Regions from separate parts of the Luteibacter pinisoli genome, predicted to be linked through region 2. Evidence: predicted binding sites of a transcription regulator. Region 2 holds the regulator's gene; each other region holds the start of a gene.
What was found. Region 2 encodes FliA, which starts transcription of late flagellar genes. Its sites were predicted from a motif close to TAAAGTTTNNCNNNCNNNGGCCGATAA; they were not measured.
Positions count from the first base shown of each region.

Region 1: a site for FliA is predicted at 6,578-6,604, ahead of FIV34_RS03205 (methyl-accepting chemotaxis protein). Genes of this name have one in related genera too.
Region 3: a site for FliA is predicted at 6,171-6,197, ahead of FIV34_RS06555 (chemotaxis protein CheW). Genes of this name have one in related genera too.

Region 1 covers NZ_CP041046.1:712,750-722,777, reverse strand. The annotation lists gene xylA (xylose isomerase) at 1-207, opposite strand, end outside; gene FIV34_RS03220 (XylR family transcriptional regulator) at 360-1,538, shown strand; gene FIV34_RS03215 (aldose epimerase family protein) at 1,567-2,610, shown strand; gene FIV34_RS03210 (ATP-binding cassette domain-containing protein) at 2,646-4,526, shown strand; gene FIV34_RS03205 (methyl-accepting chemotaxis protein) at 4,533-6,518, opposite strand; gene FIV34_RS03200 (TonB-dependent receptor) at 6,968-10,028, shown strand, end outside.
Region 2 covers NZ_CP041046.1:3,431,682-3,441,709, reverse strand. The annotation lists gene flhA (flagellar biosynthesis protein FlhA) at 1-1,082, shown strand, start outside; gene flhF (flagellar biosynthesis GTPase FlhF) at 1,120-2,466, shown strand; gene FIV34_RS15625 (MinD/ParA family protein) at 2,536-3,411, shown strand; gene FIV34_RS15620 (RNA polymerase sigma factor FliA) at 3,408-4,139, shown strand; gene cheY (chemotaxis response regulator CheY) at 4,170-4,571, shown strand; gene FIV34_RS15610 (protein phosphatase CheZ) at 4,582-5,223, shown strand; gene FIV34_RS15605 (chemotaxis protein CheA) at 5,231-7,291, shown strand; gene FIV34_RS15600 (flagellar motor protein) at 7,293-8,033, shown strand; gene motD (flagellar motor protein MotD) at 8,030-8,959, shown strand; gene FIV34_RS15590 (ParA family protein) at 8,959-9,747, shown strand; gene FIV34_RS15585 (hypothetical protein) at 9,744-10,028, shown strand, end outside.
Region 3 covers NZ_CP041046.1:1,428,210-1,438,237, forward strand. The annotation lists gene FIV34_RS06525 (hypothetical protein) at 1-1,466, shown strand, start outside; gene queA (tRNA preQ1(34) S-adenosylmethionine ribosyltransferase-isomerase QueA) at 1,498-2,532, shown strand; gene FIV34_RS06535 (hypothetical protein) at 2,802-3,347, shown strand; gene FIV34_RS06540 (STAS domain-containing protein) at 3,430-3,747, shown strand; gene FIV34_RS06545 (response regulator) at 3,760-4,122, shown strand; gene FIV34_RS06550 (chemotaxis protein CheA) at 4,163-6,142, shown strand; gene FIV34_RS06555 (chemotaxis protein CheW) at 6,244-6,756, shown strand; gene FIV34_RS06560 (methyl-accepting chemotaxis protein) at 6,777-8,486, shown strand; gene FIV34_RS06565 (CheR family methyltransferase) at 8,490-9,368, shown strand; gene cheD (chemoreceptor glutamine deamidase CheD) at 9,365-10,027, shown strand.

The sequences.
Region 1 (10,028 bases), 1.9 Mb from region 2:
CTGCCAGGGACGCTCGAAGGTGCCAGCGCCAAAGACATCCGAACCGGGCCATACGAAGGTATGCCAGTAGCAGACCGCGAGGCGCAGGTGCTCGGCCATGGTCTTGCCGAGTAGCTTGCGGCTGGCGTCGTAGTGGTGGAACGCCAGGGGGTTATCGGAACCCGGGCCTTCGAAGGCGATGTTCGGGATGCTGGAGAAGTACGACATAACGATTCCTTGACGAACGTGGGGACGCATCCCATTGAAGATGGCTACCTCGGCGTTCCGGCGCAATTGCGATTTCCCGCGATGCCTCCAGCCTTTTTCCTGCCGCGATGCGTCATGGCCTCCCGGCGCATTCCCTGCTAGTTTTCAGGGCCATGGCACCGCATCGCATCGCACTGCTGTTCAACGCCAACAAGGTCTATGACCGCCAGGTCATCGCAGGCATTGGGCACTACCTCAATAGCACCCGCGTCGAGTGGGACCTCTTCCTTGAGGAGGATTTCCGCAGCCGCATGCGTGACATCCACCAGTTCAAGGGAGACGGTGTCATCGCCGACTTCGACGACCCCGAGGCCGCCGAAGCCCTGCGCGAGTTGCATATCCCGGTGGTCGCCGTGGGTGGCTCGTACCACGACCCGGCGCAGTACCCGGTGGGCGTGCCGTACATCGCCACCGACAACGACCGCCTCGTGCGGCTGGCGTACGACCACCTGATCGAACAGGGGCTGTCGCGTTTTGCGTTCTATGGCATCCCCGCCACGGCGGGCAGCCGCTGGGCGCAGGAGCGCGAGCACGCGTTCCGGGCCATCGTCTCGGCCGAGAACGTGGAAGGCATCGTTTACGAGGGATCGCCGACCACCGCGGGTGGCTGGGGTGAAGCCGTCGAACACCTGGTGTCGTGGCTGTCCGACCTGCCCAAGCCCATCGGCATCATCGCCGTGACCGACGCACGGGCGCGGCAGTTGCTGCAGGCCTGCGTCATCGGCGGCGTCGCGGTGCCCGAACAGGTGGCCATCGTCGGCATCGACAATGACCCCATGGCCCAGCTGCTCAATCGCATCCCGCTGACCTCGGTGATCCAGGGGGCGGAGGAAATGGGCCGCACCGCCGCGCATGTGCTGCACCAGATGCTGCGTGGCATGGATTGCTCGACCACGCGGGTGATCGTGCCGCCGGTGGGCATCAACGTGCAGGTGTCCAGCCGTTACCAGCCGATGCGCAGCCCGCACGTGATGCGCGCCAGCCACTACATTCGCCAGTACGGCTGCCTGGGCATCAAGACCGAACAGGTGGCCGATTACGTCGGCGTATCGCGCACGGTGCTCGAAGAACACTTCAAGCGCGAGCTGAAACAGACCGTCCACCAGGCCATCCTCAAGCACAAGCTCGATACGGCCTGCGAACTCATCATCAACGGCGATACCACGCTCGCGGACATTGCCATCCGCTGTGGCTTCACGTCGCTGCAATACATGTATGCGGTATTCCGTCGCGAGTACGACTGCACGCCGCGCCAATACCTCGAACTCCACCGAAAAGCGGCCGCGTCCTGAACGCGGCCGGCACGGACTGCTCTCCCTGATGTCTATCTCCGAACCTACCGCCTGGGGCCATTTGCCCGACGGACGCCCGCTCCATCGCTGGACCCTGCGCAACGCCCGCGGCATGCGCGTCGATATCAGTGACCTCGGTGCCACCCTGCTCTCCTGGCAGGCACCCGACCGCCGGGGCCACCTTGGCGAAATCCTGCTCGGCCATGCGGACGCGGACCACTACCTCGCCGCCACCGCCTTCATGGGCGGGATCGTCGGCCGCTGGGCCAACCGTATCCGCGGCGGCCGCTTCCAGCTCGATGGCATCGAGTACAAGGTGGACCGCAACGATGGCGACAACCACCTGCACGGCGGCCACGATGGTTTCCACGCGCGGCGCTGGGATGTCGAGGTGGACGGCGACGCGCTATGCCTGCAGCTCGCCTCGCCCGAGGGCGATGGCGGCTTCCCCGGCGATGTCCGGGTGACGCTGCGGATCACCCTGGACGACGACGGCGCGCTGGACCTCCGTTACGAGGCCACCACCAACGCGCCGACGCCGCTGAACCTTACCTCGCACCCGTACTTCAACCTCAACGACCGCCGCCCGGATATCCGCGACCACCTGATTCGCATCGACGCGGCGGAATTCCTGGCCACCGACGCGGGGGCCATCCCCACGGAGCGGCAGCCCGTGTCCGGTACCGCCTTCGATTTCCGCACGGCGGCGCCGATCGGCTCGCGCCTGCACTGGCCGGACGCCCAGCTGCGCCTGGCCGGCGGCTTCGACCACTGCTACATCCCGGCCCCGGCCCCAGGCGGCGCTTCGCGGGTGGTGGCCGTCGTCACCGAGCCCTCCAGCGGGCGCCGTCTCACCGTGGAGACAGACCGCGAGGGCCTTCAGTTCTATAGCGGGCAGAAGCTGGCCGGCCAGGTGAGCCGCGACGGCAAGCGCTACCAGGCCTTCGCGGGCTTCGCCCTGGAGGCGGAGGCCTTCCCGGACCAGGTGAACATGGCGGACGCCGAGGCCGCGATCCTGCGCCCCGGCGCCACCTACCGCCAGGCCACCCGTTACCGCCTGGACACGTTGTAACGGGGCGGGAGCACCGGAGCAGGTAGAATAGGGAGATGTCCCTAATCCAGATCCTCGGCCTCGACTACAGCGTCGGCGGCCCCCTCCTGCTTGAACATGTCGATCTCTCGCTCGACCTGGGCGAGCGCGTCTGTATCGTCGGCCGCAACGGCGCCGGCAAGTCCACCCTGATGAAGCTCATCGCGGGTGAGCTGAAGCCCGACGACGGTGAAATCCGCCTGCAGGGCGGCACGCGCGTGGCGCGGCTTACCCAGGAAGTGCCGCAGGACACCGCCGGCACGGTGTTCGACGTGGTGGCCGATGGCCTCGGCGAGCTGGGCCACCTGCTGGCCCGCTACCACCACCTGCTCGAAGAGGGCGACATGGACGCGCTGGGCGACGTGCAGTCGCAGATCGAAGCGCATAACGCGTGGGATCTCGACGCCCGCGTGGAAAACATCATCGAGCGCCTGGAACTGCCGGGGCACACCGATTTCGCCGACCTCTCGGGCGGCATGAAGCGCCGCGTGCTGCTGGGCCAGGCCCTCGTCCGCGACCCGAACCTGCTGCTGCTCGACGAGCCCACCAACCATCTCGACATCGAGGCGATCGCCTGGCTCGAAGGCTTCCTCAAGGGCTTCGCCGGCGCCATCGTCTTCATCACCCATGACCGTAGCTTCCTGCGTTCGCTGGCCACCCGCATCGTCGAGATCGACCGCGGCCAGGTGACCAGCTGGCCGGGCGACTACGACAACTACCTGCGCCGCCGCGAAGAGCGCCTGCACGCGCAGGCGCAGGCAAATGCGCATTTCGACCGCAAGCTCGCCCAGGAAGAAGTGTGGATCCGCCAGGGCATCAAGGCGCGCCGCACCCGTAACGAAGGCCGCGTGCGTGCGCTGAAGGCCATGCGTTTCGAGCGCGCCGAGCGCCGCGAGCAGACCGGCAACGCCAAGATGACGATGGCCAACGCGCAGGCGTCGGGCCGCAAGGTGGTCGAGGCCAAGCACGTCACGCAGGCCTACGACGGCCGCACGCTGATCGCCGATTTCTCCGGCACCATCATGCGCGGCGACCGCGTGGGCATCATGGGCCCGAACGGCGCCGGCAAGTCCACGCTGCTGAAAATCCTGCTCGGCCAGCTGGCTCCGCAGGAAGGCACGGTGGTCGAAGGCACGGGCCTGGAAATCGCCTATTTCGACCAGCACCGCATGGCGCTGGACGACAGCATGAACGCGCTGGACAACGTGGCCGAAGGCCGCGAATACATCGAGCTCAACGGCCAGCGCAAGCACATCATCGGCTACCTGCAGGACTTCCTGTTCTCGCCGGAACGTGCGCGCGCACCGATCACCCGCCTTTCCGGCGGTGAGCGCAATCGTCTTCTTCTGGCCAAGCTGTTCGCGCAGCCGTCCAACCTGCTGGTGATGGACGAACCGACCAACGACCTCGACGTGGAAACGCTGGAGCTGCTCGAAGAGCTGCTCGGCGAATACACCGGTACGTTGCTGCTCGTCTCGCATGATCGCGACTTCATCGACAACGTGGTCACCAGCACGCTGGTGCTCGAAGGCGATGGCGTGGTCGGCGATTACATCGGCGGTTACAGCGACTGGTTGCGCCAGAAGCCGATCATCGCCGCGGCGAAGGCCGCCGCGGCCGCCACGGCCAAGCCGGCACCTGTCGCCGCGCCGGCACCGGTGGCTGCACCCGTGGCCGCGAAGAAGAAGCTCTCGTTCAAGGAACAGCGCGAGCTGGACCTGCTGCCGGCGAAGCTCGAAGAGCTGGAAACCGAAATCGCACGGCGCACGGAAGCCATGAACGATCCGAAGTACTACCAGCAGGACGCGGCGACGATCACGCGGGCGAACGACGAGCTGGCGAAGATCCAGGCCGAGCTCGACACGGCCTTCGCCCGCTGGGAAGAGCTGGAGGGCTAACCCTCCTTAGAGGCGGAACACCTCGACCACGCGGGCGAGGTCGGCCGCCTGGTCTTCCAGGCTCTTGGCCGCGGCTGCGGCTTCTTCCACCAGCGCCGAGTTCTGCTGGGTCGAATCATCCATGCGCGACACCGCATGGTTGATCCGGCCAATCTGCTCGGACTGGTCGGTGGAGGCGCGGCTGATGTCGCCCATGAGCGACGCCACATCGCGGATGCGGCCAATCACGGCCTGCATGTTGTGGCCTGCTTCCGTCACCAGGCCGTGGCCGGTATCCACCTGCGCCACCGATTCGCTGATCAGTGCGCCGATTTCCTTCGCGGCCGTGGCACTGCGCTGCGCCAGGTTGCGCACTTCCGCCGCCACCACGGCAAAGCCCCTGCCCTGCTCGCCCGCGCGCGCCGCTTCCACCGCCGCGTTCAAAGCCAGGATGTTGGTCTGGAAGGCGATGCCGTTGATGATGCCGATGACATCGGCCATCCGCTGCGCCGACGCCTGGATGCCATTCATGGAGGCCACGGCCTCTGCCATGGCGCCGGCTTCCTGTTGCACGGCGACGCTGGCGCCTTCGGCCAGGGCGCTCGCACGGGTGGCGTTGCCCGCGTTATCGCGCACGGTGCGCGTCAGCAAGTCCAGGCTGGCCGCGGTCATCTGCAACTCGGCGGCCTGGCGTTCGGTGCGCATCGACAGGTCGGTGTTACCGGCCGCGATCTCCGAGGTACTGCTGGTCATGCTCGCCGTGGCACGGCGCACCGAGCGGGCGATACCGCCCAGGCCATCGCCGATGCCGTCGATGGCGTTCATCAGCTGGCCGATCTCATCGGCGCGCGTGGAGGCAAGCCGCGTGGTGAGGTCGCCCTCGGCGAGACGGCTGGCCGCATCCACCGCCGACTTGAGCGGTCGGGTGATACGCACGCGGATAGCGACGAACAGCAGCAGGCACAGCACGCCGATGATCACCAGGCTGCTGATGATCGCCACGTTGCGCAGGTGGCGCACGGGCGCATACAGCTCATCGGTATCGACGGTGCCAGCCACCATCCAGTGCCAGGCGGGGTCGGTGGCATAGACGGCGAGGCGCTCGGTCTCGCGCCCGGCCACGGCGACGCGATAGCGCGCCTCGCCCTTGCCTGTCGAAAGCATCGACGCGTACACCGGCTGGCCATCCACGCCCACGGCCTTCAGCGCGGCGCTATCGGCCTTCGCGGCAGGGTCCGCCAGCGCCGGGTCGACGATGTACGAGCCGTAGCGCTTGCCGGCGCTGGCGTCGATCACGGAGTAATGCCCGCTCTGTCCAATACGGATGGAAGCGATCTGCGCGCGCAGCGCGTCCATCTCCTGGGTGATCTCCACGCCGACGAACCACACGCCGATGACGTTGCCGCCCGCGTCGCGGATCGGCTCATAGCGCGTGATGTATGGCTTGTCGAACAACACCGCCGGGCCGCCATAGCCCTTGCCGGCCAGCAGCTGGGGGAAGGCCGGGTGGGCGTGGTCGATGGACGTGCCCACGGCGCGGGAGCCGTCCTGCTTCTTCAGCGAGGTGGTGACGCGGATGAAATCCTGCCCGTCGCGCACGAACAGCGTGGCGACGACGTGGGCACGGGCGGAGAACTCGTCGACCACCGTGAAGTCGCCATTGACCGGCTTGCCTTCCAGGGTCATCACGGGGACGGTGCGGTCGCCCATCTTCACTCGCTTCATCGGGTCCATACCCAGCGCGGTCGCTGGGAAGTAGCTCTCAAAAACGGCAAGGAAACGGTCGGATTCGGCCAAAAGTGCGCCACTGAACGTATTCACCATCGCAATGATGGCGCCGTTTCCCCGGCTGAGGTCGTCGCGCGAGCGTGTCTCCAGCTCCCTTGAGACGAGAGTGGTAACCAGCACCGTCAGCAGGGCAATACCCAGGGAAACGATGGCCACGACCAGCAGCGTAAGGCGTGCGCCCACGCTCAGGCCGCGCCAGCGCGCGCGTTGAGGGGTGTCTTTCATGGTGAAACCTGAGGAGGAAAGCGGGTTGGACGGCGAATGACGCCAGTCATGCCAAGCCGTTTTCGGCAGGGTCCGGGGGAGCTTTAGCCGAGTTTTTTTGCGGCGCAGCGTGACACCTTGCAACTTCGGCGTCTTAATTCGCCCCACGGGGAGTTAGATCGATCCAAGTCAGGAAAGGTTGCGGGCGAAAAGCCCCTGAACCTGAATGACGGAAACCGGGGCGGGGAGGGTTTGGAAGCAGATGCTTCCCCCCAGGGGAAAACTTTGTAGAGCGACATAACCATAGCTGCCGGGCTGGGGAACGGGATCGGCTGCCTGAAATTTGGATCGATCCAAGCACAGGATGAGGAGGGGCACGTGCACGAATAGATCGGGCATCTGCAGCAGTGATGTACGGGGGACACCGCGCCGACTCCAAACATGGCGCACACCACTGAGGGAATTCAAAAGTGACTTATCTGCCACACATGCTTAAGCGCAAGCCGCTCTGCGCCGCGCTCGCCACCGCTACCCTGTCGATCGCCGGTTTCATCGGCGTACCCGCGACCGCGTTCGCGCAGACAGCAGCGCCTGCCGCCACCACCGCAGCCGCGCCTGCGCAAACCGATGACACGGTAGCCGCGAAGAAAACCAATAAAGACCAGAAGGCAGGTAAGGACCAGAACGCCACGAACCTGGATACGGTGGTCGTCACCACCTATGCCCAGTCGATCGAGCAGAACGTCCAGGACAAGCGCGAAGCCAACTCCATCGTCGAAGTGATCAACGCGCAGAACATCGCGCAGTTCCCGGCGAAGAACATCGCGGACGCGCTGGCCCACGTGCCGGGCGTCGTCATCAGCCGTGAATCCGGCGAAGGCAAGACCGTCAGCATCCGCGGCCTCGCTCCCGAACTGACCTACACCGAACTGAACGGCAACTACGTCGCCTCGGCCGATACCTCGGCCGGCCTGACGCGTTCGTTCAACTACACGCTGTTCCCGGCCAACATGTTCTCGGACATCAAGCTCTACAAGAGCCTTGAAGCCCGCCTGGACGAAGGCGGCATCGGCGGTAACGTCGACCTGCGCACGCGCCGCCCGCTGGAAATGGCTGCCAACGAAGGCTTTGTCTCGGGCACCGCCGCCAGCTCCGACACCAGCGCGAAGACCGAGCCACAGGGTTCGGCCCTGTGGTCGTGGAAGAACAAGGACGAGACCTTCGGCGTCCTCGTCGCCGGTTCGTACCAGAAGCGCCAGGCGACCACGTACGAAGCCGATGCCTCGAGCTGGCACTGGTGGTCGGATAACTGCAAGGACCACACCACCTGCACGCAGTCGCCGGTGGACATCCACGGCAACCCGTACGATGCCGCGGTCAACAACAACATCGATCTTTGGGGCAACGGCGTCGTCGACCAGGCCGGCAATGTCTCCAACGGTTTCTGGATGCCGCAGCAGTTCGCCACGAGCCGCAACGACCTGACCCTGAAGACCAAGGGTGCCCAGGCCACGATGCAGTTCAAGCCCAGCGACCACTTCCTGCTGACGGGTAACTACTTCCGCTTCGAGCGCCAGCAGACCCAGATCACCAATACGCTGGAAATCCCCGAGTGGGGCCTGCCGAACAACTCCAACTTCGCGGACCAGAACGGCCGCCTGCTGGCACCGAACGGCCTGACCTTCGACCCGTCGCACACCATCGTTACCGGCGCGAACTACAAGCTCCCGGCTGCGGGCGTGGGCTGTAACTCGGCCGTCAACCCGGTGACCGGCGCGGCCCGCCAGGCCGTCGACGTCTGCTCCACGGAAATTCCGTGGCTCAACGGCAACTACTCGGTCGAAAAGGCCACCTCGCAGACCCTCAACCTGGAAGGCGAATGGGACAACGGCGGTTCGCTCAGCGGTTCGTTCAACCTCGGCCGCACCTGGGCCAAGGGCGGCCCGTCGGTCGAACTGGGCATGGCTGCCAAGCCGCGTAACTTCGTGAACGGCCAGTGGGTGAACGGCAGCGATGGCGCGTCGTGGACCACCTCCGGTACCGACGTGGCCGGCAAGCCGGGCATCAGTGCCGAGCAGGGCGTGCTGCAGAACATGATCAACGGCGCGGGCCAGGTCGACCTGGGTTCCACCGGTTCGAACATGGTCAACACCTCGAACTCGCAGAACTTCGCGCAGGCCGACTTCACCTGGTCGCTGGATTCCACCTGGCTGCAGTCGATCCAGTTTGGCGGCAAGTACACCGACGCCAATGCCGAACAGCAGAGCAACGAAGTGCGCTGGTACTGCAAGGGCACCCAGCTGCAGTTCCAGACCTGCGATCCAAACGCGGGCCAGCTGCCGGCCGGCTTCCTTGAGCCGAACTACCTCAACGGCGTGAACCACGCGTACGGCGACGACATCTTCCCGGCGATCAACTTCCCGGCGTACTACAACTACCTGAACTCGACCTACGACCGCACGCTTTACAACAAGCCGCAGAACAAGTCGTCGATCGGTGAGAAGGTGGCTGCGGCCTACGTGCAGGCGAACTTCGACACCGGCACCATCCGCGGTAACGTCGGCCTGCGCTTCGTCACCACGAAGCAGGACCTCACAGTCGCCAACCAGGTCACCACGAACAACGCGGTGTACTACCACGATCCGCAGGGCAACATCCTGATCTGCCCGGCGTCGGGCGTGAACGCGGGCGGCGGTGCGTGCGCCCCGGGTGACTTCCAGTACCTGCCGCGCGAAGTGTCGGTCATCGAGAACTACACCAACTCGACGACGCAGAAGCGTTACAACAAGTTCCTGCCGAGCTTCAACATCGCGTGGACGATCTGGGATGACTTCATCCTCCGTGCCGCCGGCTCGCAGGCGCTGGCCCGTGCCAACTACACGGACCTCGCCCAGCTCGGCCAGCTGACCAACAACACGCAGGAGTACTACAACGACCGCAAGCAGTTCGGTGCTCCCCTGCCGGGCTGGTACGGTTCCGGTGCCAATGCCGACCTGAAGCCGTTCACGGCCACCCAGTTCGACCTGGCCGGCGAGTGGTACTACGGCCCGCATTCGGTCGTCGGCGTGGATCTGTTCCAGAAGAAGGTGAAGAACTTCGTCGTCCCGGTCACCGTCAACAACATCAACGTTGACGTCGGTGGCACGCAGACGAACTTCCTGCAGTACAGCACCAACGCGAACGGTCGTTCGGGTACGTCGAAGGGTGTGGAAATCTACAACCAGCACACCTGGGATTCGGGCTTCGGCTACATCCTGAACTACACGCTCAACAAGACCAACGAAACGGCGGTCTCCCTGGGCGATACGCAGGTGGGCAAGGCCGAGCTGATCGGCAGCGCGAAGTACGCGGCGAACGCCTCGCTGTTCTATGAAAAGAATGGCCTGCTGCTGCGTGCGAGCGACAACTGGACCGGCCGCACCATGACCGGCCTGGCGTCGGGCCTGCCGGTGTACGCGCAGCCGTACCACCAGATCGACCTGAACGGCGACTATGAATTCAACAAGCACTTCATGGTCACGGCGTCGATCA
Region 2 (10,028 bases):
CCGAGCTTGCCGCGCTGGAGGCCGCGCCGCCGGCCGAGCGCCTCGAACTGTCGTGGGAAGACGTGGCCCAGGTGGACACCATCGGCCTCGAAGTCGGCTACCGCCTGATCCCGCTGGTGGACAAGGCGCAGGGCGGCGAACTCATGGCCCGCATCAAGTCCGTGCGGCGCAAGCTGTCCCAGGAGCTGGGCTTCCTGGTGCCGTCCGTGCACATCCGCGACAACCTCGACCTGGCACCGCATGGCTACCGCATCTCCCTGATGGGCGTGCCCATGGGCGAGGCCGAGATCCATACCGAGCGCATGCTCGCGATCGACCCGGGCCGGGTGCACGGCACCATCAACGGTATCGCCACGCGCGACCCGGCCTTTGGCCTGGACGCGGTGTGGATCGAGCCGGGCATGCGCGAACACGCGCAGACGCTGGGCTACACCGTGGTCGACCCGGCCACCGTCATCGCGACGCACCTGTCGCACATCCTGCAAAACCACGCCCACGAACTCATTGGCCACCAGGACGTCCAGCAGCTGCTCGACCGCCTGGCCCAGCAGACCCCTAAGCTGGTGGAAGACCTGGTACCCAAGCGCCTGTCGCTTGGCGCCGTGGTCAAGGTGCTGCAGAACCTGCTGGCCGAGCGCGTGCCCATCCGCAACTTCCGCGGCATCGTCGAATCGCTGGCGGAGCATGCGGGGCAGAGCCAGGATCCGGGCGTGCTCGCCGCCGCGGTGCGCGTCACCCTCGGTCGCCAGATCGTCCAGGAAATCGCCGGCCTGGGTTCGGAAGTGCCTGTCATTACTTTGGCGCCGGAGCTCGAACAGATCCTGCTGCAATCCCTGCAGGGTGGTGGCCCCGCCGGCGCGGCCGTCGAGCCGGGCCTGGCCGATCGCCTGCAGAAGAACGTCGCCGAAGCCGCGCGTCGGCAGGAAGCGGCGGGTGAACCGGCCGTGCTGCTGGTCTCGCCGGCCCTTCGTCCCTGGTTGTCGCGCTTTACGCGCCATGTGGCCCAAAACCTGCATGTACTTGCCTACAACGAGGTTCCGGATAACCGCCGCGTCAAGTTGGTGACGGCACTGGGACGCTAGACATGACGTACCGCGCGACAAGAACAGGATCGATCGCATGAAAATCAAACGATTCGTTGCTTCCGATATGCGCCAGGCCATGCGCCAGGTGCGTGACGAGCAGGGTCCGGACGCCGTGATCCTCTCCACGCGGCGCATGGACGACGGCATCGAGATCATCGCTGCGCTCGACTACGACGAGGCCCTGGTCCGCGAGGCCGGCTTTGCGTTCGACGAGCCGCAGGCGGAAGAGAAGCCCGGCATCATGCGTGCGGTGCGCGATACCCGCGAAGCCGAGCGCCTGGCCCGCGTCGACCAGGCCCGCGCCGCCACGGCCGCCGCCGTCGAGCGTGCCGCGAAGGCCGCGCCGGCCAACCCGAACGCGCCGCAGCGCCAGTCGTCCTCCGCGCTCGCCGCCAGCGTCGCCGACGTGGTGCGCGCCGCCACCGTCAGCGCGCCGCAGAACGACACCGCGGTGAACGGCATGCGCGCCGAAATCAACAACCTGCGCGAGATGCTGGAAGTGCAGCTCTCCGCGCTGGCCTGGAACCAGATGGACCGCGAGCAGCCGCTGCGCGCCCGTGTCCTTCGCGAGATGACCCGCCTCGGTATCGACGGCGACGTGGCCCGCGCCCTGTGCGCCGAACTGCCCGCGGACATGACCGTCGAGCAGGCCCGTTACCTGCCGCTGGGCATCCTCTCGCGCAACATCCGCACCAGCGGCCGCAACTTCGACACCGTCGGGGGTGGCATCACCGCCTTCGTCGGCACCACCGGCGTCGGCAAGACCACCACCATCGCCAAGCTTGCCGCCCGCGCGGTGCTGCGCCACGGGGCTTCCAACGTCGCGCTGATCAGCGCCGACCAGTACCGCATCGGTGCTGGCGCGCAGCTGGAACACTATGGGCGCCTTCTGGGCGTGCGTGTGTATAACGCCCACGACGCCGCCAGCCTGCGCACGGTGCTGCTGCAGCTGCGTGGCAAGCACACCGTACTGATCGACACCGCTGGCCTGGCCGGCAACGACCCGAAGCTGCAGCAGCAGTTCGAGACGCTGCGTGCGATGGCCGACGTCCGCGTGTGCCTGGTGCTCGCCGCCAACGCCCAGGCCCAGGCCATCGACAACGCGGTGCGCGCCTATGCGCCGCTGAAGCCGCAGAGCGCCATTCTTACCAAGCTCGACGAAACCCCGCTCCTGGGTGGCGCGCTGTCGGCGGTGATCCGCCACGGCATGCCGCTCGACTACACCACGGATGGCCAGCGCGTTCCCGAAGACATCGCCACTGCTGACGCACGCAAGCTGGTCTGCCTCGCCGCCCAGATGCTCAAGCAGCGCAACGACGAACCGGATGACGCCATACTTGCCGACCGCTTCGGCTTCGCGTCTTCACCGGCCCTGGCCTGATCGCAGATTCTGACGAACGTGACCCCGGCAACCGCATCCGCAACCTCTTTCACGGCAGTGAACTCCTTCATGACCACACACGTCGACAATTCCCAGGCCGCCACGCTTAACTGGCTAGCCGACCGCCGCCCCACGCGGAGCATCGCGATCGCGGGCGGCAAGGGCGGCGTGGGCAAGACCACGGTGGCCGTGAACCTCGGCATGGCCCTGGCCATGGGCGGGCGTGACGTCCTCCTGCTGGACGCCGACCTCGGCATGGCCAATATCGACGTGCTGCTCGGTCTGCAGCCCACGCGCCATCTCGGTCACATGCTCGAAGGCGCCTGCGCCATCGAAGACCTGGTGCTGGAAGCGCCGCATGGCCTGAAGGTGATCCCGGCCACCTCCGGTACCCGCCGCATGGCCCAGCTGCCGAACATCGAGCATGCCGCCGTCATCCGCGCCTTCGACGAATACCCGCTGGCGCCGGAGTACCTGATTGTCGACACCGCCGCGGGCATCTCCGATAGCGTGTCGATGTTTGCCGCCGCCTCCGACGAGGTCGTGGTGGTGGTCTGCGACGAGCCGGCCTCGCTCACCGACGCCTACGCACTCATCAAGGTGCTGTCGCGCGAATTCGCGGTGAACCGCTTCCGCATCGTGGCCAACATGGTTCGCCACGCGCAGGAAGGCCGCCAGCTGTTCGAAAAGCTCTCCCGGGTGACCAATCGGTTCCTCGATGTGTCCCTGGATTTCATGGGCATGGTTCCGCACGACGAGTACCTGCGCCAGGCCATCCGCCGCCAGTCGGCGGTGGTCGAAGCCTGGCCCAGCAGCCGTTCGGCGGTGGGATTCAAGAATATGGCCAGGTCGGTCGATACATGGGGTGAACCCGAACCCCGTGGTCAGGGTCGGATCGGCTTTTTTGCCGGCCGCGAGCACGTGGGGGGAGGGCTGCCGTTGTGAGCGTCGCGAGCGAATACCTTGAAATCACTAAGGTTCCGGCCGATCAACTGGTAAAAACGCACGCGCCGCTGGTGCGCCGGATTGCCTATCACCTGATGGGCCGCCTGCCGCCCAGCGTCGATGCGAACGACCTCATGCAAGCCGGGATGATCGGCCTGCTTGAGGCGGCAAGGAACTATTCGCCGACTCGCGCGGCCAGCTTCGAAACCTATGCGGGCATCCGCATTCGTGGCGCCATGCTGGACGAACTGCGCAAGACGGACTGGACCCCGCGCTCCGTGCACCGAAAGTTGCGCGAAGTGGCGGAAGTCACCAGGCAGATCGAGAACGAAACCGGCGGCGACGCCAACGACGTGGAAGTGATGAAGCGTCTTGGCATCGATGCCATGGAGTACAACCAGATCCTGGCCGACGCGGCGAGTGCGCGGTTGCTGAGCCTGACGGCGCCGGAAGGCGACGAAGGTTTCGCGATCGACGTGGCCGACCCGGACGCCGCGGGCCCGGACGGCCTGTTCGAAAAAGACGGCCTGCGCCATGCGCTCGCCGACTCGATCGACGGGCTTCCCGAGCGCGAAAAGCTGGTGATGTCGCTGTACTACGATGAAGAACTCAACCTGAAGGAAATCGGTGCGGTGTTGGGAGTGAGCGAATCGCGCGTGTGCCAGATCCATGGCCAGGCCCTGATCCGACTCCGTGCACGCATGTCAGGTTGGAAAGACAAACACTAAGAACGACGCGGCAGTAAGGCGGAGAACGTTTTGGACAAGAACATGAAAATCCTCGTGGTGGACGATTTCTCCACCATGCGGCGCATCGTCCGTAACCTGCTGGTGGAGCTGGGTTTCACCAACACGCTCATCCAGGAAGCGGAAGACGGCAACGCGGCGCTGGCGCTGCTGCGCTCGCAGCCCATCGACCTGGTGGTCACCGACTGGAACATGCCGAACATGACCGGCATCGACCTGTTGCGTGCCATTCGTGCCGACGCCGCGCTGAAGAAGCTGCCGGTGCTGATGGTCACGGCCGAGAACAACCGCGACCAGATCATCGCAGCCGCGCAGAGCGGCGTGAATGGTTACGTCGTGAAGCCGTTCACGGCCGTCACGCTGAAGGAAAAGCTCGACAAGATCTTCGAACGACTCGCTGCGGCCGCGGGCTAAGGGACTGACCATGAACACGATGATTTCCGCTGGCCAGGACGTGGCCCCCGAACTGCGCGAGCTGCTCGACGCCGACGATAGCGTGGCTTTTGAAAAGGCGCTCGACAGCCTTATCCGCAGCCGCGAGCAGCACCTGTTCATGGCGCTGGGCCACCTGGCGCGCGACCTCCACGAATCCGCCCGCCGCCTTGCCGCCGATATCTCCAGCGAAGGCATCCCGGGCACGATGAGTGACGCGCGCAAGCACCTGCGTGACGTGCTCGAAATGAGTTCGCAGGCGGCCCACCGCACGCTGGATTTCAGCGACAAGTTGCGCCCGCAGGCGCAGGCCCTGGCGAAAGAGGCCGACGAGCTGCTCGTGCTCGACCAGGCCGACCCCGTCTTCAACGTCAACGCGACGGCCCTGGCCGTGCGCGTGGGCGATTTCGCGCAGAGCTGCGACATCGGCTTCGGCGAAATGGTCGAAGCGCAGTCCTGGCAGGATCTGTCCGGCCAGCGCGTCGCCCAGGTCGAAGCCTTCATGGCCAAGGTCGAGTCCTCGCTGATCGAGCTGGTGCGCCTCACCGGTTCGCTCGCGGGTGGCAACACGCCGGCCGCGGACAAGGTCAGCCAGGACGAAGTGGATCGCCTCCTCAGCGAATTCGGGTTCTGAGCCCGGCATGAGCGTGGAGCTGGACAACGAGCTGCTCAACGTCTTCCTGATCGAGGCGCGCGAACTGCTCGAGACCCTGGGCGAACAGCTCGTGGACCTCGAGGCCTCGCCGGAAGACAGCGAGCTCCTGAACGCGGTATTCCGTGCGTTCCATACCGTAAAGGGCGGTGCGGGCTTCCTTGGCCTGAACGCCATGGTGGAACTGTGCCACCGCGCGGAAGACCTGCTCAACGAGGCGCGTAACGGCGCCATCGTCCTCAACGCCGGCCTGATGGACGCGTTGCTGGAGTCGCTCGACCTGCTCAACGACATGATGCGCGCGGCCGACGCCGGTGTACCCGCCGAGCCCGCGCCGCGTTCACTGCTTGATCGCCTGGTGATCCCGGGTCGTGCCGCTTCTGCCGCGCCGGTGGCCCTGGCGGTGCCAATCAGCGCCCCACGCCAGCCGGCGCCCGCCGCGGCGCCGGCGAAGCCTTACGATCCGATCGAAGACGAATTCGAGGCCCTGCTCGACGCCGCGCGCGCCGACCGGGCGCCCGCGCCGGCATCCACCGGCACCATTTCCGACGACGAATTCGAATCGCTGCTGGATTCGCTTTACGGCACGGCCGCTCCCGGCGCGTCCATCGACGCCGATGTGCCCAGCGCATCGGTTGCCGATGCGCCCGCGGCGGCCGACAGCAACGCCATCAGCGATGACGAGTTCGAAGCCCTGCTGGACCAGCTCTACGGTACGGCTGCGCCGGGTGACGCCGAACTGCCGACGCAGGCCGCTCCCGTCGCCGTTGCTGTTGCCGAGCCAGTCGCGCCGGCCGTGGCACCGATTGCCGCGCCGGTGGCTGAAAAGCCCAAAGCGGCTAGCGCGCCGAGCGAAAAGCGCCAGCCGGCCGCTGCCGCCGATACCACCGTGCGCGTTGATACCCATCGCCTCGACAGCCTTGTCGACGCCGCGGGTGAGCTCGTGCTGGTGCGTAATCGCCTGACCAATCTCGCACCCCGCGGCACCAACGACCCGATGGAACGCGCCATCGGTGAGCTGGAGCGCGTGGCGGAAGACCTGCAGAACGCCGTGCTGCGCATGCGCATGCAGCCGGTGGGCAAGCTGTTCTCGCGGTTCCCGCGCATCGTGCGCGACCTGGCCCGCCAGCTCGGCAAAGAGATTGAGCTCGTCACCGAAGGCGAAGACACCGATATCGACCGCACCGTGGTGGAGGCCCTGGCCGATCCCCTGGTGCATCTGCTGCGCAACGCCGTGGACCACGGCATCGAAATGCCTGACGTCCGCGAAGACGCGGGCAAGTCGCGTTCCGGCACCGTGCGCCTCGCGGCCGGCCAGTACGGCGACCGCATCGTCATCACCGTCACCGATGACGGCAAGGGGATGGACCCGGAAGTCCTGCGCCGCAAGGCGGTCGAGAAGGGCCTGATGGATGAAGAGCAGGCCGCTCGCCTCGACGAGCGCGAATGCTACGAAATCGTCTTCCGCCCCGGGTTCTCCACCGCCAGCCAGGTCTCGGATATTTCCGGCCGCGGCGTCGGCATGGACGTGGTGAAGACAAAAATCGTTGAACTTGGCGGTACCCTGTCGATTGATTCGCGGGTGGGCCATGGCAGCACGGTGCGCCTCTCGGTGCCGCTGACGCTCGCGATCCTGCGCGTGCTGATGGTGCGCGTGGGCAACCGCCTGCTGAGCCTGCCGATGTCCAACGTCGCCGAAGTGTTCGAGCTCGCCGAAGGCCAGGTCCAGGAACTGGACGGCCGCGTGGTGGCCGCGCACCGCAACCGCGCGCTGCCGCTGGCCGACCTCGGCAACTGGGCGGGCGCGCAGGGCAGGGGTGGACACGTCGTCGTGGTGCAGATCGGCCACCAGACGCTGGGTTGCCTCGTCGACGAAGTGCTGGGCCGTGAAGATGTGATGGCCAAGCCGCTCGGTCCCTTCCTGAAGGGCGTGCCCGGCGTGGCCGGTGCTACGATCACCGGCGATGGACGTATCTCACTCGTACTTGACCTCGCGGGCCTGGCCGATGACAGCGGCCAGGTGCTGCCCAGCCTGAGGATGGCTGTCTGATATGGATATCGTGAGCGTTGTCGGCACGATCCTGGCCTTCCTGGTCATCATCGTGGGGACCATCCTCAAGGGCTCGAGCCTCGACGCCCTGTGGAATCCTGCCGCCTTCGTCATCGTCTTCCTCGGCACCTTCGCCGCGCTGCTGGTGCAGACCCCGGGCCCCGTGCTCAAGCGCGCCTGGGCCATGCTGCCGTGGGTGTACCGGCCACCCGATATCGAATCCGAGAATCTCGTCACCCGCATCGTCGGGTGGAGCGAGATCTCACGACGCACGGGCCTGCTGGGCCTGGAGCCCGCCATCGAGCGCGAACAGGACCCCTTCATCCGCAAGGGGCTTCAGCTTTTGGTGGATGGCACGGAGCCGGACGCCATGCGTTCCGTGCTCGAGGTGGAAGTGTTCACCCGCGAACACATCGACATCGAAGCGGCCAAGGTGTTCGAGAACGCCGGCGCGTATTCGCCGACCATGGGCATCATCGGCGCCGTCATGGGCCTGATGGCCGTGATGCAGAACCTCGCCGATCCCAGCAAGCTGGGCCATGGCATCGCCGCCGCTTTCGTCGCCACGATCTACGGTATCGGCCTGGCCAACCTGCTGGCGCTGCCGATGGCGGCGCGCCTGAAAGGCCTGGCCCGCGCGCGCTCGCAGATGCGCGAAATCCTCGTCGAAGGCCTCGTCTCGATTGCCCAGGGCGATAACCCGCGGCACATCGAGAGCAAGCTGCAGGGGTTCCTGCAGTGAAGCGCCGCCATCACGAGGAACACATCAACCACGAGCGTTGGGCCATCCCCTATGGTGACCTGATCACGTTGTTGCTGGCGCTCTTCGTGGTGATGTACGCCGTGTCCGCCGTGAACGAAACCAAGTTCCGGGTGATGGCGCAATCCATCAATGAAGCCTTCAACGGCACCGGCAAGGTGATCGAGCCCACCCGCGACAGCACGCCTGCGGTGCAGGTGCCGCTGCCGAACCAGTCGCGTGCGCCGGCGGCCAGCCCGATCGCGAAGATCGACGTGCCGATTCCGCCGCGCAACCTGCCGCTGCCGGGCCACGAAGGCGCGGCCGCCGAGCGCCAGCCCGGCGAGAAGCGCCAGACGGCGCCGGCCGACAATGCCTCCGTGGGCAAGGTCGAGCAGCCCAGCCTCAGCCAGATTTCCGACGAAGTGCAGCGCGCGATGAAGCCGCTGATCGACAAGAGCCTCGTGAGCGTGCGGCAGACGCCGGACTGGCTTGAAATCGAAGTGCGCACCGACATCCTGTTCCCGGTGGGCGTGGCGAAGCTGCAGCCGGCCGCGCAGGACGTGCTGCGCAAGCTAGCCGGCATCCTCGCGCCGTTCCCCAACACCATGCGTGTCGAGGGCTACACCGACAACACGCCGATCGCGACGTCCACGTTCCCGTCCAACTGGGAGCTGTCGGCAGCGCGTGCGGCCACCGTGGCCCGCCTGCTCACCGAGCAGGGCGTGGACCCGCACCACGTCGGCATCATGGGCTTCGGCGAATTTCGTCCCACGGTATCCAACGCGACCGACGAAGGGCGCAACCGTAACCGCCGCGTGCTCATCGTCGTGATGGGCGACAAGGTGGAGAACACCCACGTGATCAGCGATGCCGACCGGGTCTCCGCCGCGGCAGCCGCCAGCGCACCGACGACGGGGGCACGCTGATGCAGGTCTGGGCGATATCCAACCAGAAGGGCGGCGTGGGCAAGACCACCACGGCGATGTCGCTGGGCAGCATGCTGGCCGCCGATGGCAAGCGCACGCTCCTGGTCGACATGGATCCGCATGCCTCGCTTTCGGGCTACATCGGTGTCGAGGGCGGGGCGCATGGGAGCGTCTACGACCTGTTCGGCGTCTCCAGCCTGCCGTTGCCGGTAGGCACCCTCGTGCATGCCACGCAGTGGGATCGCCTCAGCGTGCTGCCAGCGTCCGCCGCGATGATCACGCTCGATCGTCACCTCGGTACGAAGCCGGGCATGGGCCTCGTGCTCAGCCAGGCCCTCGCCGAACTGGCGCCGGATTTCGACCACGTACTGCTGGATTGCCCGCCGACCCTTGGCGTCCTGATGGTGAACGCACTGGCGGCGAGCGATCGCCTGCTCGTGCCCACGCAGACCGAGGCACTGGCCCTGGCAGGCCTGGAGCGCATGCTGCGCAGCCTCTCCATGATCGAACGGTCGCGGGGCAAGCCCATGCCGCGGACCATCGTGCCGACGCTGTACGACGCGCGCACGCATGCATCGCGCGCGTGCCTGGCCCAGTTGCGCGAAAAATACGAGGGGATCGTCAGCGAGGCGGTCATCCCCACCGATACACAGATTCGGGAAGCCAGCGCGGCGGGCGTGCCGCTCGCCTCGTGGCCGGCGTCCCGTCGCGGCGGCCAGGCCTATCGCCAGCTGCTGGCGGAACTGCTGGCGATGTCCTCGTCGTCCGTGACGGACGCCGCCGCATGATCGGCAACATGAGCGACGCCGAGCAGATCGTCGCCGGCTACCTGGCCGAACTGCTGACGCCCGCGCCTGTCACCGCGGACGCCTCACCCGCGCAGGTGACCGTCGTCGCCATCGAATCCTGGCGGAACACGGCAGCGCAGCCTGCGCCTGAAACGCCGACGGTGCCGCCGCGTTACCTGCTGTGCGTCGCCGCCGGCGTCCGCGTCGCCGTGTCGATGGCGGATGTCACGCACATGCTGCCGATGCCGCCGTTGACGCCGCCACGTAACGCGAGCCCGATT
Region 3 (10,028 bases), 2.0 Mb from region 2:
CGTCGATCATCGATGGTCCGGTATCGCAGCGGCTGCTCGTGGCCTATGCACTCGCCCGCATCGAGCCGCAGAACTACAAGGGCCAGCCCTCGCCGGTGCTGGCGCCGCTGGTCGAGGCGATCATGGCTAACGGCGCGGACAAGGTGGCCTCCGCGGACCGCCTCGCCTCGCTGGCCTACGAGTCCGGGCGCTACGACGATGCCGAGAAGCTCGTCGGCAAGGCTGAGGGCCCGCTCGCCGCGTGGGTGCGCGCCAAGCTGGCGCTGCGCAAGGGCGACGGCAACGCCGCCACCGCGGCGTACGCGGAAGCCGCGAAAGCGTTCCCGGCCGCCGATGACCCCAAGGCCTCGCTGGCGCCGGGTAGCATCCACCGGCTGATGGGCGAGCGCGGCGTGCTTGCGCTGTCTCGCGGGGACTACATCGATGCGCTGACGCGCTTTTACGAAGCGGCCAGGGCGGTCGGTGGCGACGGCAACACCTACGACGAGCTGAGCAGCACCGGCATGGGCTACGGCAACGACGCCGCGTACGTCGCCGAGCGCGTGCTGACGGTGGAGGAGCTGAAGACCTTCGTCGACGACCATGCGAAGGCCTATTCGCCGGCACCCAAGGCCAGTGACGCCCAGGCGTCCTATGCGGGCACGACGATCGACGACCACCTGCGCTACCTGCTCGCGCGCCGGCTGATGCGCGCCGGCCGCTATGACGACGCGTACGCCTACCTGCCGGCCGCCGGCGACGAGCGCTTCGGCGATGTCGACCTCGTGGCGAAGGCCAAGGCCTATGCGCGAGCCGTGCACGAGGGCGACAGCGCCTGGTCCGACATCACCAAGGCCGAGGCCCGCTACCAGGCCGCGGTAATCGCCCGCGAGAACGGCATGGAGCTGCTCGGCTACGAGCAGGGCCCCGATTACTTCGACAATGGCGGCCTGTTCCAGGGCGGCAGCGGCCAGTCGGCCGTGTCGCTCAATGGCGAATACGTCACCGACGGCGAGCGCCAGCGCTTCAAGGGGAGCGCGCCCACGGTGGGCCACCGCCTGCATTACCGCTACGTCGCCGCCGACCGCGCCGTGTCGGCCGCCGACCTGCTGCCGCCGCGCTCGCAGGCGTTCGCCGCCACCCTGTGCCAGGCCACCCACTGGATGCTCGAGGGGCCGCCCGACTATGACGAGCTGCGCGACGGCGACCTGGGCCACCCGCTGAACGACCGCCAGCGCCGTGCGCAGGCCTACTACGCCCGCTACGTGAAGGAGGGACCGTACGTCGAATGGGCGTCCGATTTCGGCTGGTCCTGTGAAGAGCCGGACTTCGCGGCGGCCCGGGTGCTCAAGCGCGCGCAGCAGGTCCGGGCGGTGAAACACTTCGTCCGTCACTGGCTGCCGCTGGAGATCGGCGTGGCCGTGCTGGCCGTGGCCGGCCTGGGCTGGGCGGTGGTCCGCCGCCGTCGCCGCCGGATTGCGCCATAATCCCAGCCCCCCGTTCCCCCGGCCGCCGTACGTGAAGAAATCCGACTTCGACTTCGATCTCCCGCCCGACCTGATTGCCCAGATGCCGCTCGAGCGCCGCTCGGGGAGCCGGCTGCTGGTGCTGGACGTGGCCGGCCGGTCGAAGGCCAACCGGAAGTTCTACGACCTGCCGGACCTGGTCCAGCCAGGCGACCTGATGGTCTTCAACGACACCCGCGTGCTTCCGGCCCGCCTTTACGGCCGCAAGGACAGCGGCGGCGCCGTGGAGATCCTGATCGAGCGCGTCACCGGCGCGCACGAAGCCCGCGCCCAGCTGGGCGTGAGCAAGAAGCCGAAAGAAGGCGGCATCATCGAGCTGGCCGACGGTACCCGGATCACGGTGATGGGCCGCGACGGTGAGTTCTTCAACCTGCGCTTCGACATCGAGGAGCCGTTGGAGCGCCTGCTCAGCCGCCTCGGCGAAATGCCGCTGCCGCCGTACATCGAGCGCAGCGTCGACGACACCGACATGGAGCGCTACCAGACGGTGTTCGCCCGCGAGCCTGGTGCCGTGGCCGCACCCACCGCCGGCCTGCATTTCGATGAAGCCCTGCTGGAGAAGCTTCGCGCCAAGGGCGTGGATTTCGGCTACGTCACTCTGCACGTGGGCGCGGGCACCTTCCAGCCCATGCGTGCGGAGAACGTGCAGGACCACGTGATGCACCGCGAGTGGCTGAACGTCGGCGCCGAACTGGTCGAGAAAATCCGTGCCACCCGCGCGGCGGGCCATCGCGTCATCGCCGTGGGCACCACGGTGGTGCGCGCGCTGGAAAGCGCCACCGTTGAGGGCGTGCTGCGCCCGTTCGCCGGCGAAACCCAGATCTTCATCTTCCCGGGCTACAAGATCACCAGCGTCGATGCGCTGGTCACCAACTTCCACCTGCCGCAGTCCACCCTGCTGATGCTGGTCTCGGCACTCGCCGGTAAAGAGGTGATCCTGGATGCCTACCGCTACGCCGTGCTCCAGCGCTACCGCTTCTTCAGCTACGGCGACGCCATGCTGATCCTGCCGCCAAAGGCACCCTGAGCGAGCGCCGACGAAAACGCGGGAAGCACAAAAGGAGAGGGGAGCCATAGGCTCCCCTCAGAGTTTGAGCGCCGCCCGCGGTCGCCATACGGAGATGGCTGACCGACCCGGAAATCCGGATCCTCGCTCGAACTGGATGGACCTTTCGGCCTCAGGCTCCAGACCCCTAGTAGCTACCACGCCCTACAGCCTCTCGGGTGGGTAAATCGTCGGTGGGTTTGATATAAAAATTAGTGCTTACCCCATGGATTGTCAACGGAACCTCAGGGATGACTCAAATTCTCGCGCCCGGTGGCTTGGCCACGGCGCCAAGTCCGCATTTAAACGACAGATGGGAAGTGAACGGGTGTGCCGATCTCGGTTTCCTGGATACGAAAAATCTGTCTGGCGACTATCCGGCTGAGCACATGCCCATCCGACTCGCGCGCGGATTTCACGACCATGGAAGAAACGCCGGCTGGGGCGAAGTCCACATCATGGCTCGCCACGGCCGGTGGGTAGCGAGGGTAGCAAGGCAGATCAGGAAGGAGCCTCTATCCGTTGCAGAGCTCGCGTGGCTCAAGCTTCAGCAGACGGGCACGATCTACGAGGCCGAAAAGACGTCGAAGACCAAGCTGGCCCTGTCGGTCGGCCACGGCGCATTGATGGTTCTTCAGTATGTCAGCGTCGGATTTTTCTCCATCACCACGCTGTACGCGATGCCGTCGCAGATCGATGGCCGATCGGTTGGCCGCTACGTTGGCAGGAAGCACCGGGCGGAGCGGCCACTTTGCGAACTGGTGTCCTCCCAGACGGACGGGCGGCATGTGTTCTAGGTCGCATGCCCCTCGGTCTCGCTAAAGGTTTGCCCCCAAGGGCCGATAAGCCATCCGAACGACCCCCGGGCACGGCAGGACCATGGCAAAGAAATCGACTCAAAACGCGACCCAGGCGCCTCTCGCGCTGGAAGCGGACCTGCGCCTCACCGCCGCGCCGGCCCTGCGCGATACCCTGCTGGCGGCGCTCAACGCCGGTGCGGCCGTGCAGCTTGACGGCAGCGCGGTGGCCCAGGTGGACGCGGCCGCCCTGCAGGTGCTGGCGGCATTCAGCCGTGACGCCCGCGCCGCCAGCGTGCCGGTGGCCTGGACGGGCGCCAGCGATACCCTCCGCCGCGGTGTCGCGGTGCTGGGGCTTCATGCATTGATTGAACTGCCGGCCCACGCCGGCGTGAACTGAAGGTAGTGACCGATGGCTAAGATTCTTGCGGTAGACGACTCGGCCTCCATGCGCAGCATGGTGGCCTTCACCCTGCGTGGCGCGGGCCACGATGTCGAAGAGGCCGATAACGGCCGCGCGGCGCTCGACCAGGCCGGTGTGCACAAGTTCGACCTGGTGCTGGCCGACGTCAACATGCCGGTGATGGACGGCATCTCCATGGTCCGCGAGATGCGCACCATGTCCGGCTATGCCGGCGTGCCCATCCTCATGCTGACCACCGAGTCGGACACGAACAAGAAGATGGAAGGCAAGGCCGCCGGCGCCACCGGCTGGCTGGTGAAGCCGTTCGACCCCGACCAGCTGCTGGCGACTGTCGCCCGCGTGCTCGGTTAATCCACTGATCCAGACGTTCCGGTAATTCGAAGGCACCTCCATGTCCAAAGTCGATCTGGCGCAATTCCACAAGGCGTTCCACGAAGAGAGCCTCGACGGTCTCGACGCCATGGAGCAGGCGCTGCTTGCGCTGGACGAGGGTGCGGAGGATCCGGAACTGATCAACGTCGTGTTCCGCGCCGCCCATTCGATCAAGGGCGGCGCGGCCACGTTCGGTTTTGCCGACGTCGCCGCGTTCACCCACGTCGCTGAAAACCTGATGGACGAGGTCCGCAGCGGCCGCCGTCCGATGGAAAAGGCCGTGGTGGAGCTGCTGCTGCGCTCGGGCGACATCATCCGCGACATGCTGTCCCTGCAGATGGCCGGCCAGCCGGGCGCCACGGCGGAAAGCCAGGGCCTGCTCGCCGAACTGTCGGCCATGGTCTCGGGTGGTTCTGCCGCCCCGGCGGCCGCCGCGGCCAAGGCCGCTGCGCCGACTGAAACCATCGAAGGCTGGGACATCGCGTTCCGTCCGTTCGATTACCTGCTGAAAACCGGTAACGACCCGGCGCGCATGTTCCGCGAGCTCGAAGGCATGGGCCCGCTGACCGTCGCCGCCGACGCCTCCAAGCTGCCGTCGCTGGCGGACATGGATCCGTCGTCGTCGTACCTCGCTTACACGCTTCACCTGGCGGCCGGCGCGAAGCGCTCCGCGGTGGAAGGCGTGTTCGACTGGGTGGACGGTGATTGCGACCTCACGATTACCCCGCGTATCGCGGCGCCGGCCATCGAGGCTGTCGCGGTCGCTTCGCCGGCCCCCGCCGCGGCGCCCCGCGCCGTGCGTGACCCGGCCGCCAACAGCGAGGCCAGCTCGGTCCGCGTTGGCATTGAGAAAATCGACACCCTGATCAACCTCGTTGGCGAGCTGGTGATCACCCAGTCCATGCTCAGCCAGTTCCACGACGGCGTGCAGGAATCGCAGCTGGAAATGCTCCGCCAGGGCCTTGCCCAGCTGGGCCGCCACACGCGCGAGCTGCAGGAAAGCGTGATGAGCATCCGCATGCTGCCGATCAGCACGGTGTTCAACCGCTTCCCGCGCCTGGTCCGCGACCTGGCCCAGAAGCTGGACAAGAAAGTGGTGCTGGACATGCGTGGCGAAGGCACCGAGCTGGACAAGACGGTGCTGGAGAAGATCGGCGATCCGCTGGTCCATCTCGTGCGCAACGCGATCGACCATGGCCTGGAAGTGCCGGCGAAGCGCCTGGCCGCCGGCAAGGGCGATACCGGCACGCTGCGCATGGAGGCCTTCCATCGTGGCGGCTCCATCGTCGTGAAAGTCAGCGACGACGGCGCGGGCCTCAACCGCGACGCCATCGTGGCCAAGGCCGTCCAGCGCAACATCATCACCTCGGGCGACGGCATGACCGACGACCAGGTGGCCGACCTCATTTTCGAAGCGGGCTTCTCCACCGCCGCCGCCACCACCGACCTTTCGGGCCGTGGCGTGGGCATGGACGTGGTCCGTCGCAACGTCATGGACCTTGGTGGCACGGTGGCGATCAGCAGCCGCGCCGGCGAGGGCACCCGCTTCACCATCACCCTGCCGCTCACCCTGGCCATCATCGACGGCCTCACCGCCGCGGTGGGCGAGGAGACCTACATCGTGCCGCTGGTCTCCATCGTGGAGTCGGTGCAGGTGAAGGCCGACGCGGTGCGCAGCGTGGTCGGCGGCGGCGAGCTGTTCCGCTTCCGCGACGAATGGCTGCCCATCGTTCGCCTGTACGACGTGTTCGGCTGTGAAGGCGAGCGCCGCGCGGTCGACGCCGGCATCGTCATCGTGGTGGAAGGCGAGGGCACCCGCATTGGCCTGTTCGTCGATGAACTCATTGGCCAGCAGCAGGCCGTGGTGAAGTCCCTCGAAGCCAATTACCGCCGCGTGGCGGGCATTTCCGGTGCCACGATCCTGGCCGACGGCTCCGTCGCCCTGATCGCCGATATCGCGGGCCTCGTCCGCCTCCAGGGCCGCCGCAAAGCCGCCTGACCCGCTGGGTTTTGTCTCAAATTCCCCCTCAAGAATGGGGCGGGCTGGCCGATACCCCTTTGAGGGGTCCCGAACGCCGCCCCATCCGCAGTGGGAACAGAATGAACCAGCCAGCCAGCACCGCCACCGTGGCCGACGAAGCCGCGCAGTACCTCACCGTGAATCTCGGCAACGAGGAATACGGCGTCGATATCCTCGCCGTCCGTGAAATCCGTGGCTGGACACCGGTCACCCGTATTCCCCAGGCACCCAGCTACGTGCTCGGCGTGCTCAACCTGCGCGGCGCCATCGTCCCCGTGCTGGACCTGCGCCTGCGCTTCGGCCTGGCCCGCGAGGAATACACCGCCACCACCGTGTGCGTCATCGTCATGGTGGCCGGCCGCCAGTTCGGCGTGGTCGTGGACGCCGTCTCCGACGTGGTCGAAGTCGTCGCCTCGGGCATCCGCCCGGTGCCCGACATGGGCACCACCGTCGATACCGAATACCTGAAGGGCCTGACGTCTGCCGGCGAGCGCATGGTGCTCCTGCTCGACGTGGACCGCCTGCTGCAGCCGCAGGACGCCCAGATGCTGGAAGCCGCGCTGGCTTCTGCCGACACCAAAGCCGTTGCCTAAGCTCTCGAACTGGAATCGTAATGAAGAAGTTGAAGCTGAAGATCCCCGCCCTGACTGTTCGCGGGCGCCTGTACGGCGTGCTCGGCCTGCTCACGGCCATGCTGCTCGGTGGTGCCGCCGTCGGCCTGGGTGCCATGTACTTCCAGAACGAAGGCATGCGCCAGATCTATGAGGAAGAGCTCGCCCCGTCGGAAATGCTGAGCCGCGTGAACACCCGCGCCCTCATGGCCTTCGTCGTGCTCGGCGAAGCGGCCGCCAAGGTTGACCAGAAAGACCAGGTGAACCAAAAGCTCGCCGAGTTCGACAAGTACCAGGAAGAAATGACCAAGTTGAAGGCCGACTTCGTCAAGCTGCCGATGTCCGACGACATCAAGAAGCTCTACGACAAGTGGCAGGCGACGAACGACGACTACAACTCGGCCAAGGCCGACATGGTCGACGCCCTGAAGCAGGGCGACAACGGCGCCTCCGACGTGCTCGAGCTGCAGGTTCGCCCGCTGCTGATGGATCGCCAGGACAAGCTCAACAAGCTGATCGAAGCCAAGCGCATCGAAGCCGAGGGCATCTACGCGAAGGAAACCGCGCAGTACAAGACGATCCGCGCACTGTCGATCGGTTCGCTTTCCGTCGGCCTGTTCATCTGCCTGCTCATCGGCGTGCTGGTGGTGCGTTCGATCATCGCCACGCTCACGAAGACGGTGGCCGTCGCCCACGAGATTGCCGAAGGCAAGCTGGGCCACGACATCAAGGTGACCCGCAGCGACGAACTGGGCCAGCTCCAGTCCGCGTTCAAGACCATGGACGAGCGCCTCGCCGCCATCGTCTCCGAAGTGCGCCACGGCTCGGGTTCGGTCAGCACGGCCGCGCAGCAGATCTCGCGCGGTAACGACGACCTCTCGCAGCGCACGCAGGAACAGGCCTCGAGCCTGGAAGAAACCGCTTCGTCGATGGAGGAAATGACCTCCACCGTGAAGCAGAACGCCGAGAACGCCAGCCACGCCAACCAGCTGGCCCGTGGTGCACGCGAGCAGGCGGAGAAGGGCGGTGAAGTCGTCGCCCAGACCGTCATCGCCATGCGCGAAATCAGCAGCTCGTCGAAGAAGATCTCCGACATCGTCAGCCTCATCGACGAAATCGCCTTCCAGACCAACCTGCTGGCGCTCAATGCCGCGGTGGAAGCGGCGCGTGCGGGTGAGCAGGGCCGCGGCTTCGCCGTGGTGGCCACCGAGGTGCGCAACCTCTCCGGCCGCTCGGCCAATGCGGCCAAGGAAATCAAGGCGCTCATCAACGACAGCGCAAACAAGGTGCAGGCCGGTTCGCAGCTGGTCGACCAGTCCGGCAAGGCGCTGGCCGAAATCGTGGATAGCGTGAAGAAGGTCACCGATATCGTGGCCGAAATCGCCGCTGCCAGCTCCGAGCAGTCGGCCGGGATCGACCAGGTCAACCATGCCGTGCTGCAGATGGACGAAATGACCCAGCAGAACGCCGCGCTCGTGGAAGAGTCCGCCGCTGCCGCCCGTGCCATGCACGAGCAGGCCACGGAGCTCAGCCGCCAGGTGTCGTTCTTCAAGGTCAACGGCCAGGGCGGCACCGCGGCCAAGGCCGCGCGCAAGGACCCGACCAAGGAAGAGATGGAAACCGTGTTTGCCGCCGTGCGCAGCCAGCCGATCGCCCGTGCGCAGCGTCCCTCCGAGCCGGCGGCTGACGCCGGTGCATGGAAGGAATTCTGATCGATGAATGCGCTCGTCACTAACGGCGATGCCGCCGTACAGGCGGGCGTAGGCGGTCCGAGCCTCGGGGAGGCGGAATTCGCCTTCCTGCGTGAGTTCGTGCTGCAGCAATGCGGTATCTCGCTGGGCGACCACAAGCGCCAGCTCGTGCAGGGGCGCCTGTTGCGCCGCCTGCGCGCGCTGAACCTGCCGGGTTTCGCGGCGTACTGCGACCTGCTGCGCCGCGATCCGGACGCCGAGCTGGGCGAACTGGCCAGCTGCATCAGCACCAATGTCACCTCGTTCTTCCGCGAGATGCACCACTACGACATGCTCGTGGCGGACCTGCTCCCGCGCTGGCTCGAGGACAAGAAAAAGAACGGCGGCCGCCTGCGCATCTGGTCCGCCGGCTGCTCCACGGGTGAGGAGCCCTATGCGCTCGCCATGGTGCTGGCCGAGGCCATCGAGCGCACCGGTTCCACGGTGGACGCGAAGATCCTCGCCACCGACCTGTCGCCGCAGGCCCTGGAAGCCGCCCGCAAGGGTGTCTACCCGGTGGATCGCCTGGGTGGCGTGGATGACGCGCGCCGTCGCCGCTGGTTCATGCGCGGCGAAGGTGCTTACGACGGCTACGCCCAGGTGCACCCGCGCCTGCGCGAGCTGGTGACCATCCAGCCGCTCAACCTGCTCCATGAATGGCCCATGCAGGGCAAGTTCGACGCCATTTTCTGCCGCAACGTCGTTATCTATTTCGACAAACCGACGAAACAGCGCCTGTTCGCTAGATACGCCGGCATGCTGGAAAGCCGGGGTTACCTGTTCCTCGGTCACTCGGAATCCATGTACGGACTATCCGACGACTTTGATCTGATCGGTCGCACGGTCTACCGGAAACGTACATGAGCGACACGTTCGTCGCGCAGCCGCGCACTTTCGCCGGCTTCGATCCAAAGAGTGTCCTGCCGGGGTTTGAGCACGTCCGCCGGTTCTGGGATCCTGCCCTGGACGTGGTCACGGTGAAGATCCTGCCGGGCGAGTACTACGTCAGCACGCAGGAAGAAATGATCTCCACGGTGCTGGGTTCGTGCGTCTCCGCGTGCGTGCGCGATACGCGCCGCCGCATTGGCGGCATGAACCACTTCATGCTGCCGGAGCCGGCCAACAACGACCGCGATAGCTGGGGTTCCACCGTGGGCCGCGCCGCGCGCTACGGCAACGACGCGATGGAACAGCTGATCAACGCCATCCTCAAGGCCGGCGGCCGTCGCGACGACCTCGAAGTGAAAATCTTCGGTGGTGGGCGCGTGCTGGCCACCATGACCGATATCGGCCAGCGCAATATCGCCTTCGTGCAGCGCTATATCGCCACCGAAAAACTGAAGCTCTGCGCGGCCGATGTCGGCGATATCTACCCGCGCCACGTGCAGTTTTTCCCGGTCAGCGGCAAGGTCCGGGTGCGCCAGCTGCGCGCTGTCCACGACACCCAGCTCGCCGATCGTGAGAAGCGATACCTCAAGCGATTGGAAAACGATCCGATAAAGGGAGATGTCGAGCTTTTCTGAC